3 regions of the Streptomyces sp. TM32 genome follow, and region 2 is predicted to be linked to each of the others. Evidence: riboswitches for the same ligand, from Rfam matches in the RefSeq annotation. Region 2 holds a riboswitch; each other region holds the start of a gene.

Region 1 (5,149 bases), on a different contig from region 2:
CAGCCCACTCTTCGCCGCCCGGCTGGTCGCCCTGGCCGGGCCGGGCACGGCACGGGAGCTGCTCTACACCGGCCGGCTGGTCGAGGCCCGTACGGCGGTGGCCCTCGGACTCGCCGACCACTGTGTCCCCGACGACCGGCTCGCCGAGCACGTCGGCCGCCTCGCCGCCGGGATCGCCGACCATCCGCCGGCGGCGATCCGGGCCGCCAAACGGGCCGTCGCCGCCGCCCTGGCACCGCAGCGCACGGCCACCGCCGCCCCGCAGCGGCCGGTGGTGGCCCGGCCCCACTTCGACCGCGCGATCGCCGCGTTCCTCGGGCGGCCGTCGGCGGCACCGCCGGACCGGTCCTGAGCCCGGACCCGCCCTGAGCCAGGACCCGTCCTGAGTCCGGACCGGGCCTGAGCCGGGAGGGCGTGTGGCGGGCGTGCGGATGGCGTGCGGCGGGCCGCCCGAGGCTGCCGCGCGCTGTTGTTCGCCGTGGGGGGTGCTGTGTATCGTCGAGAGTGACTTGAAGTTTCAAGTAACTGGTTCGTGAGTTCGCGGACCGGTCCTCGACCTGTGAAAGAGCGCTCCTGATGATGTCCCCCCTCAGCACTCTTGAGCCCTCCCGCCTCGGCGTATCGATGCGCGACAAACCCGCTCCGTACGGCTACGACGCCGGGCTGCTGGTGCTGCGGCTCGCGCTCGGGCTGACCATGGCGGCTCACGGCGCCCAGAAGCTGTTCGGCTGGTTCGGCGGTCCGGGGCTCGACGGGACCGGGCAGTTCTTCACGATGAGCGGCTATCCGGCCGGCCGGACGATGGCCGTCGTCGCCGGTCTCAGTGAGACGCTCGGCGGGCTCGGGCTGGCGGCCGGTCTGCTCACCCCGCTCGCCGCCGCGGCGGTCGTCGGCACGATGGTCAATGCCCTGGCCGTGAAGTGGGGCGGGGGCTTCTTCGCGCCCAAGGGCGTGGAGTACGAGCTGCTGCTGACCGCCGGTGCGGCGGCCCTGGCGCTGACCGGGCCCGGCCGCTTGGCCGTTGACCGCTTCCTGCCCGGCCTGCGGGTCCACCGGCCGGCCCGCGGCGCGGCCGCGCTGGTGCTGGGGGTGGTCGTGGCGGGCGTGATGCTGGTGGTCCGGAAGTGACACCGGGCGGGGAGGGCAGGAACGGGTGCCGCCCCGGGCACGGCAGGAACAGGCGCCGTCTCGGGACAGGCAGGAACAGCGGAGCCGGAAACGGGGAGTGCGGCGGCACCACGGTGGTGCCGCGGCGGAAGAGCGGAGAGCAGGACCATGCCGGTACGACGTCTCAACCACGCGGTGCTCTACGTACGTGAGGTGGCGCGGTCCGTCGCCTTCTACACCGAGGCCCTCGGGCTGACGGTGGATGTCGAAGTGCCGGGGCGCGCCGCGTTTCTCAGCGCTCCCGGCTCACTCAACGATCATGACCTGGGGCTGTTCACGGTGGGGCCCGGGGCCCCCGGGCCCGAAGCCGGACGGGTCGGGCTCTACCACCTCGCCTGGGAGGTCGGCACGCTCGGCGAACTCGTCGCGGCGCGTGACCGGCTCGACGAGCGGGGCGCCCTGCTGGGAGCCAGTGACCATCTCGTCGCCAAGTCGCTGTACGCCAAGGACCCGGACGGCAACGAGTTCGAGGTGATGTGGCGGGTGCCGCGCGAGGACTGGCCCGGCCCGGACCAGCCTGACCGCCTGCTGCCGCTCGATCTGGCGGCGGCCCTGGAGCGCTGGGGGCCGGACCTGGAGACGGGGGCGGCGGCGGGGTCGGCTACCTGACGGGGTCGGCTACCTGAGGGGAGACCGGGGCGGGGCCGGATCGGACAGGCTCGGCCCCTGCCCCGCTGCGGGACTCGGGTCGAGCACCTCTTTGTCGAGCACCTCTTTCTCGGTAGCTGCCGTACCTGTCAGATCTGCCGTAAACCCCGGATCCGCCTGCTGTGCTTGCCGGGTCCGCTCCGTCCAGCGCTTCTCGACGCCCGACAGTCGCCAGTACGCCAGCGCCGCGGCCCACACGACCACGAACAGGCCGACGATGATGAAGCCGACGTTGTCGAGGTCGAGGCCGGATATCCAGCCGGTCAGCGGGTCGGTGAGGGCGAGCTTGTCGTGCAGCACCGTCACCAGTTCGATCGTGCCGATGAAGAAGGCGACGGCGATCGAGAGGCCGGTGATCGCGAGGTTGTAGTAGACCTTGCGCACCGGGTTGGAGAACGCCCACTGGTAGGCGAAGTTCATGAAGGTGCCGTCGAGGGTGTCGAACAGGCTCATTCCGGCGGCGAAGAGCAGCGGCAGACACAGCACCGCGTACCAGGGCAGACCGGCCGCGGCGCCGCTGCCCGCCATCACCATCAGGGTCACTTCGGTCGCGGTGTCGAAGCCGATCCCGAAGAGGAAGCCGAGCGGGAACATCTGGCCGGGGCGGGAGACGGAGCGGGTGAACCGCCCCAGGAAGCGGTTCATGAAGCCGCGTGAGTCGAGTTGCCGCTCCAGCTCGGCCTCGTCGTAGCGGCCGCTGCGCATCTCGCGGAAGACCCGCCACATCCCGGAGAGCGCGATGAGGTTGAGGGCGGCGATGAGGTAGAGGAACGACCCCGAGACGGTGGTCCCGACCGTGCCCAGGATCTGGTGCATGCGGGACTCGTCGTTGAGCAGGATGCCGGCGAGCTGCGCGCCGCCTGCCACGAGGGCGGCCATCACGACGACCACGCTGGAGTGGCCGAGCGCGAACCAGAAGCCGACCGAGACCGGCCGCTTGCCGTCGGCCATCAGCTTGCGGGTGGTGTTGTCGATGGCGGCGATGTGGTCGGCGTCGAAGGCGTGCCGCATGCCGAGGGTGTACGCGGTGATGCCCAGCCCGACGCCGAAGACCCGGCTGCCGACGGTGTAGTGGTGCGGGACCACCAGCAGGAAGAGCACGCCGAAGGCGACGACGTGCAGTCCGGCTATGACGGCCATCAGGCCCGCGGTGCGGACGGTGTCCTGCCGGCGCCAGCGGAAGGCGCCGGAGGCAGGGGTGTTCGGGGTATCGGTGGACAGGGCCATCCGGCGGTCACGCTCCAGCACCTCGTGGATCAGTTCGTGAAATGCCGTGGCCGGTCTCCTGGCTTGCGGGTACCTCCCTGCTCCTCAAGAGCTGGGGTGCGCGCGTCCGCCCCGCCTTCCCGGCCGCGGGCTGCGGTCAGTGGCGCCGCAGAGGCGTCATGCGTCTGCGGAAGGGGTGGAAACTCCCCGATCACAGTGGCGAGGGCCGCTCCGGACTGGGACCTCAAGGTCCGTCACCGGTCTTCCCGAGCACCACGGCCCAGCCACTCTAACCGCCGCGGGGGAGGGGTGCGGTCCGTGGTCCGGGTCCGGGGACGGGCGGGAGCGCCGTCCGCGGGAGAGGCTCGTCCGTCACAGGTCCAGGGAGCAGAGAAAGGTATGGAGTTCCTGGTCGAAGAGCGCGGTGTTCTCCAGATTGACCATATGGCCCGCGCCCGGTACCCGGACCCTGTGGGCGCCGGGGACGGACAGCGCGATCGCATGGGCGTTGGCGGAGATGTCGCGGCCGTCGAGATCGCCGTCGCACACGACCGTCGGTACCCGGATTTCCCCCAGCCGCCCGGCGGCTCCGACCTCAAGGGGCATCCCGCCCCCCGTCCCCTCGCCGTGCACCTCCACATTGGCCTCGGCCGAGGCGCGCATCCGCTCACGGAATCCCGGGTGCACCGCGGACGGTTCGCGGTGCGGTCCGTCCACCCACATCCGCAGGAAGTGCTCGATATAGCGCTCCACGCCGTCCGGTGCGCCGATCGCCGCCACCTGCTCCTTGATGTGCTCCAGGATGAAGGGGTCGGTGAAGGCGCGGCCGCTGATCCCGGGCGAGGCGAGTGCGAGAGCCGCCACCCGGTCCGGGTGGGCGAGGGCGGTGTCCAGCGCGACCCGGGCGCCGTGGGAGAGGCCGACGAGGACGGCGCGGGGCACGTCGAGGGCGTCGAGAAGCGCGCACAGGTCGTCGTGAGGGGCGTAGTCACCGGCCACGGTGGAGGACAGGCCGTGGCCGCGGAGGTCGTAACGGATCGCGCGCAGGCCGGAGTTCACCAGCCAGGCGAACTGCTCGTCCCACATGTGTTGGTCGAGCATCGCGCCGTGCAGCAGTACCACCGCGGGGCCCGAGCCCGCCGTCTCGTAGAAGAGTTCGCCCTCCTCGACCGGCACGAGGCCGTTGTCGATCTCGGACCAGGCGGTGATTCTGCGGGTCATTCTCTGAGCCGTCCTTTGTGCGTCGGATGGGGTGAGCTGGGCTGGATGCGGCTGGCGTCGGTATTGCCGCGACTGTCGGGTTCCTCCGGAGGAACGTGTGAGCCGTTCCCGAGGTGCCGGAATTCCTCACCGAGTCGGTCGAGTACGTGCAGCGCGGTGCGGAGGTCCTCGGCGGGTAGATCGGCCAGCCGCTGCCGCAGCTGCGCCGTCTCGAACGTCCGGATCCCGCGTATCGCCTCCGCGCCCTCGCTCGTGAGCTGGATCAGCGACGAGCGGCGGTGGGCGGGGTTGGGTGCCGTCACCGCCAGGCCCAGTTCGACGGCGTGGTTCACCCAGCGCTGCACCGGCTGCCGGTCGAGGTCCATCGCGCGCGCCAACTGCGGGACGGTCCGCGGACCGTCGGCGTGCAGCGCGTCCAGTAGTGCGTGTTCGCCGGCGGTCAGGCCCGTGCCGGACAGTTCGCGTTCCACCACGCGCACGACCGTGCGGTGCAGTGGCCACAGGCGCCGGATGACGCCGTACAGCAGCTCGTCGTCGGGCGCCGGTGCTCCGCCGTTGTCGCCGTTGTCGCCGTGGCCGTGGCCACGGCTGTCGCTGTCGCGCTCGATGGTGCTCATGGACATGGACTCCCCCTCGATGACGCTGTCGCTGCTCAATCTCTCCCCCAATGCATCCCCCTCGATGACACTCATAGTGTCATGGTGACACCTGTGATGTCGTTTGGGAAGGGGGTTGCCGCGGAAAGGAGTTGGAGGGGACAACGAGTCTGACGGGGCTCGTGTGACCGGCGACCGGTGAGTGAGGAAGGCGGACGGTGGATGAAGGTCTCTTTGTTGCGTGCGGTCGGGGTGGCCACGGCGGCGTACGGGGTGGCGGTGGCCGCGGCGCCCGGTCTGCTGGCGCGGCC
Region 2 (5,149 bases):
CCTGCACCATGACGCCGGAGGTGAACGGGGTGCCGTTCTCGGAGCTGATGACCCTGGCGAACTCCTCGCTGCGGGCCGCGAAGGCGTCCTTGATGCGGGTGACCACCGCGATCCGGTCCGCCAGCGGGGCGTTCGCCCACTCCCCGGACGCGAAGGACGTGCGGGCCGCGGCCACCGCCCGGTCGACGTCGGCCCGCGAGGCGTGCGGCACCCGGCCGATGACCCGCTCGGTGTGCGGCGAGACGACCTCGATGGTGTCCCGGCCGGCCGGATCGGCCCACGCCCCGCCCAGGTAGAGCTTTCCGTGCTCGACGAGGTCGCTCATCGCTGCCGCCTCCCGATGGTTCCTGACGCTGCATCAGAATCACTCAGCAGAACTGATATCAGTTCTACCGGGAGGAGTCCACGGCGCCGGCCGAATCCCCAAGGCGCGCACCCAGGGGCGCAGTTCCGGCCGCATTGAAACTCGTTCTAGTTATAGTGATGCGCGTGCCGGCGCACGGCGGACCGAGAGGGGACCGGGATGACGACGCAGGTGACCGACCACCGGGGCGGCGTGTGGAGCATCGCCGTCCCCATCCCGGACAACCCGCTCGGCCACACCCTCGTCCACCTCCTGGAGACCGACCGGGGGCCGGTGCTCATCGACACCGGCTGGGACGACCCGGACTCCTGGGACACCCTCGTCGCCGGCGTCGCCGCCTGCGGTTTCGCTCTCACCGACCTCCACGGCGTACTGATCACCCACCACCACCCCGACCACCACGGCCTCTCCGCCAAGGTGCGGGAGGCCTCCGGCGCCTGGCTCGCGATGCACGCCGCGGACACCGCCGTGGTCCGCCGCACCCGCGGGGCCACGTCGGACCAGTGGCTCGACCACCTCATCGCCAGGCTCGCGGCGGCGGGCGCGCCGGACGGCCATCTGGCGCCGCTGCGCACGGCCCGGGCCACCGGGGGCGGCCGGCGGATGCCCGGCATGCGGGCCGCGCTGCCGGACCGCGAGATCGGCCCCGGCGAGCTGCTCGATCTGCCGGGGCGCCGGCTGCGCGCGATCTGGACACCCGGGCACACCCCGGGCCATGTGTGTCTGCATCTGGAGGAGGAGCACCCCGCCCGGCGGACCCGCGGCTTCGGCCGGCTCTTCTCCGGTGACCACCTCCTGCCGGGCATCACTCCGCACATCGGCCTGTACGAGGACCCGGCCGGGAACTCGGGCGAGGCCGCCGACCCCCTGGGCGACTACCTCGACTCCCTCGAACGCGTCGGCCGGCTCGCCCCCGCCGAGGTGCTGCCCGCGCATCAGCACGCCTTCACCGACGCCGGCGGCCGCGTCCGCACGCTCCTGGCCCACCACGAGGAGCGGCTCGACCGGTTGCGGACGCTGCTGAGCGAACCCCGCACGCCCTGGCAGCTCGCCATGGCCATGGAGTGGAACCGCCCCTGGGAGCAGATCCCTTACGGCTCCCGCACCATCGCCGTCTCGGAGGCCGAGGCACATCTGCGCCGACTGGTGAAACTGGGTCATGCGGAGTGCGTGCCGGGCTCCGGCCCCGTGCAGTATCAGGCGGTGGACGGGGGCGGTGGCCGGGCGTAGGGGATGCGTCGTGGGTATCTGCGGGTTCGTCCTGTGTCCGTGCAGCTCGTACGCGGTGCGTCTCCGGCTCGTACGGGCGAGCGAATGCCGGGCGGGCCGCCGGTTAAGGTGTGCGGGACAACTTCATCCGTGTCCGATCGGGGGAAGCCGGTGGAAATCCGGCGCTGACCCGCAACCGTGAGGACGGCCCGTCCACGCCCCAGGCCGGCGCGGAGCGGCCGTACGAGCCGGAACACCCGAGGGGCACGACCAAGGCTCCCGCCACACCGGCCGTCCGCCCGCGGACGGCCGGTGCGCGGCACCGTCGAGGTATACGGAGCTGAGCCCGGTGCCACCGCGCCCGATCCCCGGATCGGTGCCCGGGTGGGCGGCCGAGCGCGGCTGCGTGGCCGCCGCGACCCGACCCGAGAGGCACCGACCCGATGGCCCCCACGGCTTCCCTGGCCCAGCAGGCCCCCGCGCCGCACTCCGGCGCCCCCTTGGCGCGCCGCGCCGCCACGGCGCTGGCGGCCGCGATGGTGCTGGGCGCGGCAGCCGCCCCTGCCGCGTACGCTGCCGCCCCTGCCGCTACCGCCGGTTCCCCGTCCGCCGCGGCCAAGAAGCTGCCCTCGGGTCTGTACGGCACCAAGGACCCGCAGTACGACGGGGTGTGGCGGCAGTCGCTCGCGCTGCTGGCGCAGCACACGGTGGGGGTGCGCCCGGCGACGTCGGCCGTGCGGTGGCTGGTCGGGCAGCAGTGCGCGGACGGCGCGTTCACCGCCTTCCGAGCCGAGCCGGGCAAGCCCTGTGCCGCCAAGACGATGCGGGACACCAACCAGACAGCCGCCGCGGTGCAGGCGCTGGCCGCGTTGGGCGGGCACGGCGCCAGCGTGGACAAGGCGGTGGGCTGGCTGAAGTCGGTGCAGAACGACGACGGCAGCTGGAGCTCGATGCCCGGCTCGCCCGGCGACGCCAACTCCACCTCCGTGGTCATCGGGGCGCTCGCGGCAGCCGGGCAGAAGCCGGCGTCGGTGACGTCGAAGAAGCACCGGACCCCCTACGACGGGCTGCTCACCTTCCGACTCGGGTGCGCGGGCAAGGAGGACGCGCACGGCGCGTTCACCTTCCAGCTCAAGGGCGCGGCTGCGAACGCCGACGCCACCGCGGCCGCCGCAACCGGCGTGCTCGGCAAGGGCTTTGTCGTCGCGCCCACCGGCCGCCGCGACCGGACCCCGGTCGCGCCGCCGGCCTGCAAGGACGGCAAGGACAAGGCGGGCAGGGTCTCCGCGACGCAGGCCGCGGACGGCGGCGCCGCCTATCTCGTCGCCCAGCTCGACAAGAACGGGCAGCACCTTCTGTCCGCGATGCCGGGCGCCGAGCCGCAGCCCGACGTCGGCAACACCGCGGACGCCGTGGTGGCGCTGGCGGCCGGCGGACACGGCGCCGAGGCCCGACGGCCGCTGGCCTGGCTTCAGAAGAACGCGACGGGCTGGGCGCGGCAGAACGGCCCCGCCGCGTACGCCCAGCTGGTGCTGGCCGCGCACGCCACCGGCAGCGACCCGCGCTCCTTCGGCGGCACCGACCTGGTCACCGCGCTCAACGCCACCGGCCCCGAGCCGGCCGCCGTCCCGGGCAAGCACTCCCAGGCCGCCGCCAAGGACGACGACGGCGGCGGCATGCCGTGGTGGATCATCGGCGTCGGCCTCGCCTTCGGCGCAGGCCTCGGTTTCCTGCTCAGCGGCCGCAAGAGGGGCGGGCACTGATGCGGCGCGCCACCCTCGCCGGCGCCGCGCTGCTGGCCGGCACGGTCACCGGTCTGGCCGCCGGGCCCGCCCAGGCCCAGGAGTACCGCTACTGGTCCGTCTGGGAGGGCAAGGGCAGTTCCTGGACGTACGCCACCGAGGGGCCGGGCACCCTGCGGCCGGCCGACGGTGCGGTCGCCGGGTTCCGCTTCGCCGTCGGCGCCGATTCCGCCGCGGCCGGCAAGCCCCGTACGGCGCCCGGTTTCGACGCGATCTGCCGGGCCACCCCCGCCGAGGAGGGCCGCAAACGGGTCGGCGTCGTCGTCGACTTCGGTACCGCGGCGGACGCGCCCGGCGGCGAGCGGCCACCGGCGTCGCGGACGGCGTGCGCCCAGGTGTCCGAGGACGCCTCGGCGGGCGAGGCGCTGGCGGCGGTCGCCCGGCCGCTGCGCTACGACGCGAGCGCCTTGCTGTGTGCCGTCGCCGGTTACCCGAAGGCGGGGTGCGCGGAGCGGGTGAACGACTCGAAGGGGGCACGGTCCGCGGCGTCGCCGGCCCCGGGCGCGGCGGCGGACGGCGGGGACGACGGCGGGCCGTCCACCGGGCTGTTCGGCGGCATCGCGGTCCTCGTGGTCCTGGGTGCGGCGGCCGGGTGGCAGCTCCGCCGCCGGCGCGGATGAGCGCCCCGCGGGCGACCCGTACCACCGCGCTGCCGGCCGGCGCCTGGTGGCTGTGGGCGCTCGGCCTGGCCACCGCGGCCTCCCGCACCACCGATCCGCTGCTGCTGGGGCTGCTGGTGGGGGTGGCCGGTCATGTCGTGGCGGCCCGCCGTACGGAGGCGCCCTGGGCCCGTTCGTACGGGGCGTTCGTCAAGCTCGGCCTGGTCGTGATCGCAGTCCGGCTGGTCTTCGCCTTCTTCCTGGGGTCGCCGATTCCCGGCACGCACACCCTGGTCACGCTGCCCGAAGTGCCGCTGCCCGACTGGGCGAAGGGAGTCCGGATCGGCGGCCGGGTCACCGCGGAGGGCATGGTCTTCGCCCTGTACGACGGGCTGAAACTGGCCACCCTTCTCATCTGTGTGGGCGCCGCCAATGCGCTCGCCCATCCGGCGCGGCTGCTGAAGTCGCTGCCCGGCGCGCTGTACGAGGTGGGCGTCGCGGTCGTCGTCGCGATGACGTTCGCCCCGAACCTGGTCGCCGACGTCCAGCGGCTGCGCGCCGCCCGCCGGCTGCGCGGCCGCCCCGACCGCGGGTTGCCGGCGCTCCTCCAGGTCGGCATGCCGGTGCTGGAGGGCGCGTTGGAGCGTTCGGTGGCGCTGGCCGCGGCCATGGACGCGCGGGGCTACGGCCGCAGCGCCGACGTGCCGCGGGCCGTACGGCACACCACCTCCGTCCTCACCCTCGGCGGGCTGCTCGGCGTCTGCGCCGGGACGTACGGGCTGCTGGGCGAGGGCGGCGGCTACGGTCTGCCGCTGCTGCTGGCCGGACTGGCGGCGGCGCTGGGCGGGCTGTGGCTCGGCGGCCGGCGGTCGGTGCGCAGCCGCTACCGGCCCGAGCGGTGGGGCGTGCGCGCCTGGCTGGTCGCGGGCTCCGGCATCGCCGTCGCCACCCTGATGATCTGGGCCAACTCCTACGCGCCCACCGCCCTCCACCCACCCGCCGTCCCGCTCACCGCCCCTGTCCTCCCCCTCTGGCCGGCCGTCTCCGTGCTCGTGGGACTGCTGCCCGCGTCCGTCGCCCCGCTCCCGCCGGGCGGGGACCGGGCGGACCGCACCGCGTCCCGGGGCCGTGGCCGTGCCGTCGATGTCGATCCGCGTGCGAAGGAGCCCACCCCG
Region 3 (5,149 bases), on a different contig from region 2:
CCGCACTGTTGAGCGCGTGCGGGCCGGGTACGGACACCTCGAAGGCCGACGAACCGTCGACCAAGGTGACCGTCACCCCGGCCGCCGGAACCAAGTCGGCCAAGCTCGGCTCGCGCATATCCGTGCGGGCCGACGGCGGAAAGCTCACCTCCGTCGAGGTCAAGACCGACAAGGGTGACAAGGTCGCCGGGCGGCTCGCCGGTGACGGCACGTCATGGACCTCGGACGGCAAGGTCGCGCCGCAGACCACCTACACCGTGCACACCAAGGCGAAGTCGGCCAAGGGCAAGGAGTCCTCCGGCACCTCGGACTTCACCACGCAGCAGGCCGACAAGGTCAACAAGCTGACCAACACCCCGGGCGGCGGCCAGACCGTGGGCACCGGAATGCCGGTCTCGATCCTCTTCGACCACCCGATAGCCAAGGACCGGCGCGCCGAGATCGAGAAGGCGCTGACCGTCACCAGCCAGCCGAAGGTCCAGGGTGCCTGGGGCTGGGTCAAGGACTACTCCGGCAAGGACCGGATCGACTGGCGGCCCAAGGACTACTGGCCGGCCGGCACCAAGGTCTCCGTGAAGGGCGCGCTGTCCGGGATCAACTCCGGCACGGACGGCGGCTGGTTCACCCGGGACTACAACTTCGGCTTCACCATCGGCAAGGACCGCAAGGCCGTCATCGATGTCCCGTCACACACCCTGACGATGTACGAGAACGGCAAGAACGTCGGCAGCATCAAGGGCTCCGCGGGCTCCCCCGAGGCCCCGACCCGCGGCGGGGTGCACACGGTGCGCAGCAAGAACGCGGCCGAGACGATGGACTCCGCCACCATCGGCTACGGCGACAAGTGGAAGCTGCCCTCCAAGTGGGTCACCCACATGACGGCGTCCGGGACCTTCCTGCACTCCGCCCCGTGGAACAAGTCGATCGGTGTGGAGAACAACAGCCACGGCTGCTTCGGCATGACCACCTCGGACGCCAAGAAGATCTACGACTTCCTCCCGATCGGCTCCACGGTCGAGGTGAAGGGCACCAGCAGCACCGCCAAGACCGACGTCGGCAACGGCCTGGAGGTCTGGCAGGAGAGCTGGCAGCAGTGGCAGCAGCGCAGCGCGCTCGGCCACTGACCCGGGCGGCAGCACCGACCCGGGACCGACCCGCGCGGCGCAGGCTCATCTGCGGTGTCTGCCCTGCGGCCGGGCGCGGGTGAACAGCAGAAAGACGGTGGCCAGGACGGCGACGGCCTGGGCGAGGGCGGCGATCTTCTTGTCCCTGATCCAGGCCGGTTCGTACATGTTCGGCACCGGCCCCAGCGTGCCGACGTCCACGTAGGTGTACAGGAGCAGCAGCGCGAGGCCGCCCGTGGCGACCAGCCAGGCGAAGAGGTCGACCGCCGGCCGCCGCCAGACCAGCACCAGCAGGGCGGCGATTGCGGCGAGGACGGCCTCGACGCGGAAGAGGGTGCCCTGGCCGATGGTCGCGGTGACCGCGTCGTACTGGGCGGCGAGCCGGGCATGGACGGCGGCGTCCACGGCCAGCCCGGCCGCCGCGAGCACCCGCGCGATGCCGCGGGCGACCCGGCGTCCCCGCCCGCGCCCCGGTACGGCGCCGTGCTCCGGTGCGGAGCTGTCTGGTGCCACGGCATCTCCAAACCTCATGGTGAGCGGCGGTCGAGCGGTCAGCGGACGGTGAGCGTGCCCTTCATGTACGGGTGGATCGAGCAGATGAAGGGGTAGCTGCCGGCCTTGCCCGGAGCCTTGAAGGTGACGGTCTTGCCCGACCCGATGCTGCCGGTGTCGAAGGCCTTCGAGCCGGTGGCCGTCACGGTGTGGGTGGTGGAGTCCTCGTTGACCACGGTGACCGTGCCGCCCGGCCGAACGGACAGGGCGGCCGGCTTGAAGGCGAAGTCCTTGATGATCAGGCGTGCGGTGGCCGGGGCCGCGCCGGTCGGCCCCGCGGTCACCGTCGGCACGGAGGGGGTGCGGGACCGGGCCGGGGCGGTGCCGCCGCCGCTGTTCGTACAGCTGCCGAGGCCCACGGTGCACAGCGCGACGGCGGCCAGGGCGACGGCCGGGCCGGCGGTTCTCCTCATCGGGCGTCCTTCTCCTTCGGTCCGTCCGGTCCGGCCCCGGGCGGGCCACCTCCTGACTCAATAGACAGCAGACGCCGCCGCCCGGCCATCCGGGCGGCGGCGTTCGGCGTACACCCGCCCCTCCGGGGGGGCCGGGCGGCGGGGTGCGGCGTGCGGCCCCCCGGAGGGGCGGGTCTCGACGGCGGCGGCCGGCCGGTCCGTGGATCCCGACGGCCGGTCGGCCGACCCCGCCGGCGGGTCAGCCGATCCCGCCGGTCGTCCGGCGGTAGGTGGAGCGGCGGTCCTCGATCCGGTCCCAGCGGTCGCCGTAGACGTTCTCGACGACCTGTGGCTGCCGCAGGAAGTCGTGCGGGAAGCCGAGGGAGACCGCGCTGGTCCGGTCGAGCCGCGCCAGCGCGTCGGCGTCGAGCGTGACCTCGACCGCGCCGAGGTTGTCGCGGAGCTGGCTCTCCTTGGTGGCGGCGATGATCGGGATGACGGTGCCGGGCCGGCCGCGCAGCCACGCCAGCGCCACCTGCGCCGGGCTCCAGCCGCCCTGCTCGGCGATCTCCAGCACCGCGGTGACGGTCTCCTCCGCCCGGGGGTCGCGTGGGCCGTCCGCGGCCTCGCCGTCCAGCCGGCCGGTCTCCCCGCGGCGGTACTTGCCGGTGAGCTTGCCGGCCGCGAGCGGCGCCCAGGCCAGCACGGCCAGATCGAAGGCGCGGGCCTGCGGCAGCAGTTCCCGTTCCGGCGTCCGCTCCAGCAGGTTGTAGCGCAGCTGCGAGCCCGCGAACGCGGTCCAGCCGCGCAGCTCGGCGAGGGTGTTGGCCTGGGCGATCTCCCAGGCTGACCAGTCGGAGACGCCGACATGGAGCACCTTGCCCGACCGCACCACGTCGTCGAGCGCCCGCATCACCTCCTCCACGGGCGTGAAGTGGTCCCGTGCGTGCACCCACAGCACATCGACGTGGTCGGTGCGCAGCCGCTCCAGGCTGGCCTCCACCGAACGGACCAGGTTCTTGCGGTGGTTGCCCGCGGCGTTCACGTCGCCCTTGCGGGTCGCGCAGGTGTACTTGGTAGCCAGCACGAAGTTGTCGCGGCGGCCTTCGAGCAGCTCGCCCAGGATCCGCTCCGAGGAGCCCTCGGTGTAGTTGTTGGCGGTGTCGATGAAGTTGCCGCCCGCGTCCGCATAGGCGTCCAGGATCCGGCTGCTGGTGTCCTTGTCGGTGCCCCATCCCCGGCCGCCGCCCATGGTCATGGTCCCCAGGCTCAGCTCGCTCACCCGCAGGCCGGTCCTGCCGAACAGTGTGTACCGCACGATGTCCCCTTCGTTCCGCGACAGGTGGTCACGTCCTGCGCCCACGCTAGGAGCTGGAGTGCACTCCACAGCAAGGCACGGCGGCGGGCGCGTCCCCGGCGGCGGTGGCCCATGTCACCCGCGGGAGTCCGGGGGCCAGAAGGGAGATCGGACTTACTCGTCTAGGGTGGCAGGTGCAACTGGTTCGCCCTGCCCGCCAGGCAGGCGCGTCGCAAGAGGGAACCCGGTGGAATTCCGGGACTGCCCCGCAGCGGTGAGTGGGAACGACCGCCGTCATACGCACTGGACCCGGCCGGGTCTGGGAAGCGACGGCCAGTAGATGTCCGCCTCGGCGGATGTGCCCACGAGTCCGAAGACCTGCCAGTGCCCCCGTGCGACCGGCGCACGGGGCGATCTCGGTGACCTCGAGGGAAGGTCGGCGGACACCACAGGCGGGCACGGACGGCGAGTTGGCGCCGCGGCCCGCACGGTTCGCCGTCCCTTCGCGCGCTCGACCCGTCCCGGGATCCATGGAGACATACTCGCGAAGGAGAGTTCCGTGACCAGCACATCCGCCGCCGCGGCCGCCCGCGCCACCGTCCACGGCTACCCCCGGCAGGGACCGCACCGGGAACTGAAGAAGGCCGTCGAGGGCTACTGGAAGGGCCGCGTCAGCGCCGATGCCCTCGGGAAGACCGCCGCCGCACTGCGCCGCGACACCTGGCAACAGCTCGCCGAGGCCGGTGTCCACGAGGTGCCGACCGGCGACTTCTCGTACTACGACCACGTCCTGGACACCACCGTGATGGTGGGGGCGATTCCGGCCCGGCACCGCGCCGCGGTGGCCGCCGACCCCCTGGACGGCTACTTCGCGATGGCCCGCGGCACCCAGGACGTGGCGCCGCTGGAGATGACCAAGTGGTTCGACACCAACTATCACTATCTGGTACCGGAGTTGGGACCGGACACGGTCTTCGCCGCGGACTCCGTCAAGCAGGTGACCGAACTGCGGGAGGCGCTCGCGCTCGGCCTCACCGCCCGCCCGGTGCTGGTCGGTCCGGTCAGCTACCTTCTGCTGGCCAAGCCCGCGCCCGGTGTCGCGGCCGGCTTCGACCCGCTGACGCTGCTCGACCGGCTGCTGCCCGTCTACGCCGAGGTGCTCGCCGATCTGCGGGCGGCCGGCGCCCACTGGGTGCAGCTGGACGAACCGGCCCTGGTGCAGGACCGCTCCCCCGCCGAACTCGACGCCTCGGCCCGCGCCTACCGGGACCTCGGTGCGCTCACCGACCGCCCGCAGCTGCTGGTCGCCTCGTACTTCGACCGGCTGGGCGAGGCGCTGCCGGTGCTGGCCAAGGCGCCCGTCGAGGGCCTGGCGCTGGACTTCACCGGCGCCGCGGCCGGCAACCTCGCCGACCTCGCGGCGGCCGGGGGGCTGCCCGGCAAGCGGCTGGTCGCCGGGGTCGTCAACGGCCGCAACGTATGGCTCAACGACTTCGAGAAGTCGCTGGCCACCCTGGGGACGCTGCTCGGTCTGGCCGAGCGGGTCGATGTGTCGTCGTCCTGCTCGCTGCTGCACGTCCCGCTGGACGTCGGGGTGGAGCGGGAGATCGACCCGCAGATCGCCCGCTGGCTGGCGTTCGCCCGGCAGAAGACCGCCGAGGTCGTGACGCTGGCGCGCGGTCTGAGCCGGGGCACCGGCGCGATCGCCGCCGAACTCGCCGCCAACCGGGCGGACCTGGCGGCCCGCGCCCGTTCGCAGCTCACGCACGACCCGGCGGTACGGG

What was found. A riboswitch is a leader RNA that binds a small molecule or an ion and turns the genes downstream of it on or off. The one in region 2 is predicted to bind cobalamin.
Region 1: it holds a riboswitch for cobalamin, as region 2 does, so the genes downstream of both, EST92_RS21515 (HoxN/HupN/NixA family nickel/cobalt transporter) here and EST92_RS16170 (prenyltransferase/squalene oxidase repeat-containing protein) in region 2, are expected to answer to the same signal.
Region 3: it holds a riboswitch for cobalamin, as region 2 does, so the genes downstream of both, metE (5-methyltetrahydropteroyltriglutamate--homocysteine S-methyltransferase) here and EST92_RS16170 (prenyltransferase/squalene oxidase repeat-containing protein) in region 2, are expected to answer to the same signal.

What each region holds. Positions count from the first base shown of each region.
Region 1 is NZ_SDIG01000106.1:6,467-11,615, forward strand. It holds gene EST92_RS21500 (enoyl-CoA hydratase/isomerase family protein) at 1-352, shown strand, start outside; gene EST92_RS21505 (DoxX family protein) at 625-1,128, shown strand; gene EST92_RS21510 (VOC family protein) at 1,276-1,776, shown strand; gene EST92_RS21515 (HoxN/HupN/NixA family nickel/cobalt transporter) at 1,786-3,042, opposite strand; cobalamin riboswitch at 3,073-3,314, opposite strand; gene EST92_RS21520 (alpha/beta hydrolase) at 3,394-4,242, opposite strand; gene EST92_RS21525 (MarR family transcriptional regulator) at 4,239-4,934, opposite strand; gene EST92_RS21530 (hypothetical protein) at 5,061-5,149, shown strand, end outside.
Region 2 is NZ_SDIG01000063.1:8,658-13,806, reverse strand. It holds gene EST92_RS16180 (aldehyde dehydrogenase) at 1-325, opposite strand, end outside; gene EST92_RS16175 (MBL fold metallo-hydrolase) at 524-1,594, shown strand; cobalamin riboswitch at 1,698-1,853, shown strand; gene EST92_RS16170 (prenyltransferase/squalene oxidase repeat-containing protein) at 2,017-3,336, shown strand; gene EST92_RS16165 (SCO2322 family protein) at 3,336-3,995, shown strand; gene EST92_RS16160 (CbiQ family ECF transporter T component) at 3,992-5,149, shown strand, end outside; gene EST92_RS16155 (ABC transporter ATP-binding protein) at 5,149-5,149, shown strand, end outside.
Region 3 is NZ_SDIG01000161.1:8,308-13,456, reverse strand. It holds gene EST92_RS26240 (Ig-like domain-containing protein) at 1-1,124, shown strand, start outside; gene EST92_RS26235 (hypothetical protein) at 1,170-1,637, opposite strand; gene EST92_RS26230 (cupredoxin domain-containing protein) at 1,676-2,089, opposite strand; gene EST92_RS26225 (aldo/keto reductase) at 2,328-3,386, opposite strand; cobalamin riboswitch at 3,550-3,766, shown strand; gene metE (5-methyltetrahydropteroyltriglutamate--homocysteine S-methyltransferase) at 3,925-5,149, shown strand, end outside.